Regions from separate parts of the Paenibacillus sp. LK1 genome, predicted to be linked through region 2. Evidence: riboswitches for the same ligand, from Rfam matches in the RefSeq annotation. Region 2 holds a riboswitch; the other holds the start of a gene.
The links. Region 2 has a riboswitch for thiamine pyrophosphate ahead of thiC (phosphomethylpyrimidine synthase ThiC). Riboswitches for the same ligand answer to the same signal wherever they lie in the genome.
Positions count from the first base shown of each region.

Region 1: linked by a shared signal. The riboswitch ahead of CS562_RS13515 (thiamine phosphate synthase) and the one ahead of thiC (phosphomethylpyrimidine synthase ThiC) in region 2 are both predicted to bind thiamine pyrophosphate.

Region 1 is NZ_PEII01000005.1:286,111-289,751, forward strand. It holds gene thiO (glycine oxidase ThiO) at 1-801, opposite strand, end outside; gene CS562_RS13515 (thiamine phosphate synthase) at 806-1,423, opposite strand; TPP riboswitch at 1,711-1,820, opposite strand; gene CS562_RS13520 (ABC-F family ATP-binding cassette domain-containing protein) at 1,885-3,435, opposite strand; gene CS562_RS13525 (hypothetical protein) at 3,568-3,641, opposite strand, start outside.
Region 2 is NZ_PEII01000015.1:60,783-64,423, forward strand. It holds gene thiC (phosphomethylpyrimidine synthase ThiC) at 87-1,871, opposite strand; TPP riboswitch at 2,235-2,348, opposite strand; gene CS562_RS27120 (IclR family transcriptional regulator) at 2,468-3,211, opposite strand; gene CS562_RS27125 (alpha/beta hydrolase) at 3,570-3,641, shown strand, end outside.

The DNA.
Region 1 (3,641 bases), on a different contig from region 2:
GGGTGAAAACTGCACCGCTGCAATCTCCCCTTTCACAGGCAAAACAGGCGATTTCAGACCCACTTGTCTCATCAATTCTTCACCATGTAACCCTGTAGCAATAATGACATTTCTCGATGTCATCGTTCCCATTGAAGTCTCAACCCCTTGCACACCGTTCATATCCGTATACAAACGGACATCCTGTACACCTTCCATCACCCTCGCACCCATGGCTTGAGCTGATCTGATATAAGCTTGTGTTAGATTGACGGGAAGAACCTCGCTCTCGGAAGGTCTGTAATATGCACCATACGTATCCCTGTTTAACCATGAAGCTTCCTGTTGGACAGCGACTCGATCCCACCAAATATGTTCTGTAGATAAGGTAGACGATCGATTATTTTTGTAACTGCTGACCTCACTGTATGAACGAAAAGGAGTAATAAAACCATGCTGTTGCAGCCCCATCTCCACTCCGCTAAGCGAACTGATTCGTTCCTTCTGCTCATGAAGCAAAGCTCTGCTCTTCTGTGCAAGCTTCGCCATTACAGCATGAGTGAATTCCTCACTGTCAGCAGCAAGCATCCCGGCAGCTGCACAGGAAGTTCCTCCAGCAATCCGCGCCCGCTCAACCAGAAGAACATCATGACCTCGGCTAGCAAGTTCACATGCAATGGCACAACCGATAACTCCTCCGCCTACAATAATGGTTTCTGCATGAAGCTTGCCTCGAACTTCCGCTCCAACTTTACTTCCCGATACTATTCCTGGATGATAGCCTGAACGATTCCTGCTTCGACTTCTTGCTTCCTCTCTCATGGTCTCATCTCCCTGGTTCAACATACCTCTCTGAATCCTCGATCGCCTGTCGCAATGAAGCCGCGGCCAGTTTCGGCTCATCGTTCGACCAAATCGTTGAAATCACAGCTGCTCCTCTGGCACCAGCAGTTCGAATGGCAGCAATTTTCTCAGGACTAATCCCGCCAATCGCGATCACCGGAATTGAAACATTGGAGCATACCTCAGCCAACGCACTAAGCCCTCTTGATTCGCAATTAGGTTTACTATTTGAAGCATAGACGTGCCCATAAAAAAGATAATCCGCTCCACGTTCTTCAGCAATTTTTGCTTCTTCCAGAGAATGAACCGATATGCCTACGCGGAGCCGATCGTCTCTCTTTAACTCATCCTTATCGTAACTACGAATAACTGATTGACCCCAATGCACACCACCAAGCGAGTTATGTTGGTACAGCTGATCTAAGCCATTTATAATGATTCGGCTAGATGGAACACCTTCTGTTTTTAGACTTTGCGCCCAATACATCTGTTGCTCAAGAGGAAGCTTTTTTTCCCGAATGTGGATATAATCGACCCGCCGCCATATATCCTTAGCAATATTCAGAAAAGAGTCCATGTCTCCTGTACTTGGTGAAACCACATGCAGTTCGAATGATCTTGTAGTTACATGTTCGTGGAAGATTGCCGTCCCGTTCGCCCTCCTTTTGCATGATTTAAGCTAATACAAAACAAAAAAGCCACTCCCGTAGGGGAGTGGCCACGAATTTAGAATTCATGGATCAACTGAATGACTGTTCAATGCAATTACTTTATACATAACGCATAACAACTATAGAAATCATCCATAGTCGCAACGCTGTTACATAGAGTTGCATGATTTATCTTGCAGGCAATATCGCAAAGTCATCGATAAAGCTCTTTGTCATTAGTTGAAACGCGCCACTTCCCTACGCTGGTATGATCCAGATCAGGTACGAAGGGTCCGGAATCGCATTCTTCCATCTCAGCCGCATCGTGCGGCCCCCCTAGTGTTCATATGAAGCTGTAGCCTATGTTACCATAGACACCTTTTTTTGTCACCGTACATTTCCATTTATTACGTTATTGTTTTTCGGACCAAGCTTCGACATCCCACGTTTTGGTAACCCAACCTTCATAAAAATCAGGTTCATGGGATACGAGCAGTACGGTACCCTTGAATTCTTGCAAGGCACGTTTCAACTCTGCTTTAGCCGTTACATCCAAATGGTTTGTAGGCTCATCGAACAAAATCCAGTTACTTTCACGCATCAGAAGTTTACACAGACGAACTTTGGCTTGTTCACCACCACTAAGCGCGTTAAGCGGGCGGGTGATATGCTCATTTTTCAATCCACAACGTGCGAGATGCCCCCGGACTTCATTCTGTGTCAAATGAGAAAATTCGTTCCACACATCTTCGATTGGAGTAATATTACCTGCACGTACTTCCTGTTCGAAATAGGCTGTTTCCAGATAATCACCCAAGAAAGTCTTACCGCTGATAGGTGGGATTTTCCCCAGAATAGTCTTGAGCAATGTGGATTTACCTACACCGTTACATCCAACAATGGCAATTTTCTCGCCACGCTCAATCGTCATCGTCATTTTAGGCAATAATGCATATGAATATCCAATTTCAAAATCAATACCCTCAAAGACGGTTTTACTACTCGCCCGGGCATCCTTGAATTTGAATGTGGGTTTAGCTGCTTCGTCTGGACGATCAATCCGTTCAATCTTACCGAGCTGCTTCTCACGGCTCTTGGCACGACCGGAAGTAGAAGCGCGGGCTTTGTTCCGCTGAATGAAATCTTCCTGCTTCTTGATAAACTCCTGCTGTTTCTCATAAGCATCAATATGCTGCGCCTTATTCATGTCGGCCATTTCAAGGAATTTGTTATAGTTCGCTGCATAACGCGTCAACTTGGCAAATTCCAGATGATAAATAACATTAACGACCTCATTCATAAACTCCGTATCATGCGAAATCAGAATAAACGCATACGGGTAATCCTTCAGGTAACGCGTCAGCCATTCGATGTGTTCCACATCGAGATAGTTCGTCGGCTCATCTAGCAGAAGTGCAGTTGGTTTCTCCAGTAAGAGCTTGGCAAGCAATACCTTCGTACGTTGACCACCACTAAGCGCGGCCACGTCACGATCCAGCCCAATGGCGGACAAGCCCAGTCCATTTGCCATCTCTTCCACTTTCACATCAATCAGATAAAAATCACCTTGCTCCAATTGCTCCTGAATGTCACCCATTTCTTCCAGCAACAATTCGAGCTTGTCCGGATCGGCGTCTGCCATCTGATCCGTGATGGACATCATTTCTTTTTCCAACTCAAGCAAGGGCAGGAACGCATCCTTAAGCACATCACGAATCGTTTTTCCAGGCGTGAGCTTGGTATGCTGATCCAGATATCCATAACGAACTTTGGGGGTCCATTCAACCTTCCCTTCGTCCTTTAACAATTTCCCGGTAAGGATGTTCATCAGTGTGGACTTGCCTACACCATTTGCACCAACAAGGCCAACACGCTCTCCAGCAAGTAAACGAAAAGATACATTTTTAAATAACGTGCGGTCTCCAAAATTGTGACTCACGTTCTCTACTGACAATAAACTCATAAGATGAGGTTGCTCCTATCTATTGGACATTACTATCGTTCCGAAACCCTATTTTAGCACAGGTGTCGCCTTTTCTGAAAGTAATGTAAACATCTCACGCAACCTCGCTTTTATATTTCAAACAAACTGCCTTTAATTTATGGAACAGTTATACTCAAAATAACCTTGCGCTGCCGCTTGTTTAGCATTTGTAAACACTTCTTCGG
Region 2 (3,641 bases):
TCAGAAAAAAGCTGTTCCTCTCCTCAATCACGGAGAAGAACAGCTTTTCGCTATGTCAGGCTGCCCAGATTACGCTGTAACTACGCCTAAGAGCGTGTCCGGTATTCCTCAGCCTTTTCCTGCATACCCGCTGCCACGGCCTCATTTTCGGACAAACCTTTATCTGCGGCAAAAGCACGAATATCCTGCGTAATGCGCATGCTGCAAAATTTCGGCCCACACATGGAGCAGAAATGGGCTTCCTTGGCCCCTTCCGCCGGCAACGTCTCATCGTGGTAGGATAGCGCACGTTCCGGATCCAGCGATAGGTTGAACTGATCCCTCCAGCGGAACTCAAAGCGTGCTTTGGACAGCGCATCGTCCCGCCGCTGGGCACGCGGGTGACCTTTCGCCAGATCAGCGGCATGAGCAGCGATCTTGTAAGCGATAACTCCTTCCCGCACATCATCCTTATTGGGCAGGCCCAGATGTTCTTTTGGCGTAACATAACAGAGCATGGACGTACCAAACCAACCGATCATTGCTGCTCCAATTGCCGAGGTAATATGGTCATATCCTGGTGCAATATCGGTCGTCAGCGGTCCCAGCGTATAGAACGGCGCCTCTTTACATATCTCCATTTGCAGATCGACATTCTCCTTGATCTTGTGCATCGGCACATGCCCCGGACCTTCAATCATCACCTGCACATCATGCTTCCAAGCGATTTGCGTTAGTTCACCAAGCGTAGCCAGTTCCGCCATCTGGGCTTCATCATTGGCATCGTAGATGCTTCCTGGGCGCAGTCCGTCTCCGAGCGAGAACGCCACATCATACTTTTTCATAATCTCGCAGATTTCTTCAAAATGGGTATACAAAAAATTCTCCTGATGATGTGCAAGGCACCATGCTGCCATGATGGACCCGCCCCGTGACACAATGCCTGTCATACGTTTGGCGGTCATCGGAATATAACGCAGCAGCACGCCTGCATGGATTGTAAAGTAGTCCACACCCTGCTCTGCCTGCTCAATGAGCGTGTCACGATACAACTCCCAGGTCAGTGCTTCAGCTTCTCCATTGACCTTCTCCAGCGCCTGATAGAGCGGTACTGTTCCAATCGGCACAGGTGAATTGCGGATAATCCATTCCCGGGTCGTATGAATGTCTTTGCCTGTGGACAGATCCATCACCGTATCCGATCCCCAGCGTACCGCCCAGGTCATCTTCTCCACCTCTTCCTCGATGGAGGAGGATACCGCAGAGTTTCCAATGTTCGCATTGATCTTCACATGAAAATGACGACCGATTAACATCGGCTCACTCTCTGGATGATTGATATTCGACGGCAGTATGGCCCTGCCACTCGCCAGCTCCTGCCGCACAAACTCCGGCTCCACCCCTTCACGAATGGCGGCGAACTCCATCTCCGGCGTGATGATTCCCTGCCGTGCATAATGCATCTGGGTCACGCAGCGCCCTGCCTGTGCCCGCAATGGTTTACCACGCAAGCCTGGATACTTCTCGGCTCCAGCTCGCTTTCCTCCAGGTTTCAATCCGTTATCCTCCGGTTTTACCGTTCGTCCCTGGTAGGCTTCAACATCTTCACGCTCCGTAATCCAGCGGGTACGCAGTGCTGGCAGCCCTGCCCGGATATCGGCATGAAATCCGGGGTCGGTCATCGGTCCGCTCGTATCGTAGACACGCAGCGGTTCGTTATACTCCACTCCTTGAGGAGTATTGGTGTCATGAAGGGCAATTTCACGCTCCGGTACTGCAATGTCAGGTCGTGAGCCATGAATGTAAATTTTGCGGCTGCCCGGGAAGGGCTGAACCCGTCCTGCCGTACCTTTTTCCTTTGCCAACTGCTGATCCTGCTTGTCCTGTCCCATCGTTCGGTTTCCTGTACTCATCGCTCTTGTCTCCTCCTCATTAGTGTTTGCCTGGATTGAAATACTTGCACACGGCTCCAAACCATCCACAACATAGAAAAAGAAAGAGCGACCCTACAACACAAAATAGAGACATACAATTCAAGTAATACAGACATACGAGGCAAAAGATATCGGAACCCAATGCTCGCCAATGCTCCCAGCTCTTTATCCAAAAGCAGCTCTGACACCAGCTTTCGCCTGTTTACTGTATAAAAAAAGCCGGTTCCCAAGGGAACCGGCTTATCTCCATCACCAATAACACACCTTATAGAGACTCCTTAGTGGAGCCTATCTATAGGTTAAATTATATGGTGTTCGTGATCGTATCGCCGATTACTTCCCTACGCTGGTATGATCCAGATCAGGTGCAAAGGGTCCGGAATCTCATGCGATTCCGTCTCAGTCCGGACAATTCGGACTCCCCCAGTAACGTTAACAAGTTGCAGCATCTAGGCCGCAGATTCATATTCAATTATGCTGACCCTGTTGGGCCATCCATTACAGAGTAGCGCAACCGAATCATAAAAACAACCTTTAAATTCCAGAAAATAAGATCAGGATAGCATAAGCCCCATCTGCGTAGCAGCTTCCTTCAACACAGGTGCGTATTCATGCAACGTTTCTTGCGAGAGACGGCTAACAGGCCCGGATACCGACAGGGCAGCAGCGATGTTGCCTTTCCGATCCATTATGGGTACAGATACTGCTGCGGCTCCCGGTTCACGTTCCTCATAACTTGTTGCGTAGCCGTATTCCAGAATGTCTTTCATCTGTGCCAAATATACTTTGGGATCGATAAATACCGGCCATTCCGGTCCATTCATCAGATCTTCGCGGTCCTCTTCGGTGGCAAAAGCCATCAGCACTTTGCTGGATGCTCCCACTGATAACGGAAGTCTGACGCCCACCGGAGCTACACGACGAATCGCCTGATCACTCTGCACGGCTTGAATTCGAATCCGCTCACTGCCATCACGCAGATATAAACTCACGGTTTCGCCCAGTCGATCTCTCAGCCGCTCCATCGCAGGAAGGAGCAAAATGGCAGGATCATCGCTGCGAGACATATGGGCAGACAGTTCCCAGATGCGTATGCCGAGTCGATACTTCTCAGTTGCAGCATCCCGGATTACGAACCCTTTGTCCTCCAAAGTAGCCATCAGACGATGGACTGTACTCTTGTGCAGACCGATCTGGCTGGCAATTTCCGTGAGTCCCAGATCACTGCGGGTTGTAAAACACAATAATATATCCAGCGCCCGTTCTACAGCCCGGACGGTTAACTTTCGGTCTTCCATGGCAAGTTGCCCTCCTCATGTTTCATCACATGAAACTTGGTTACATAAATTATATGAGAAACGGTCTCATCTGTAAACCAAAAAGCGCCATTTGGAATAGGGATATTTGTAAATATTTTCTTTTTATAAATTAGAATCCCCTGCATTTTGCACCCTAAGGAAATGTTACCCATATATCTTCAGAACTATATAACAATTGCGTAACAAATGGCCTCAATCAATTGACTTTGACTATATTGGAACATACGATAAAGATATATTAAATTAAGATTTTGCTTCATAAGTAGTCAGAAAAATCATTTATCCGCTCTGTTCGTCTCGTTGTTATCTTCATTTGATTTTTAAAGGAGGGGCAATCATGTATCCGACATCCCAGAGCGAAGCCCCGCTGCAAACGAAAGTGTCAGATCTGCCTTCTTCGTTATCACCG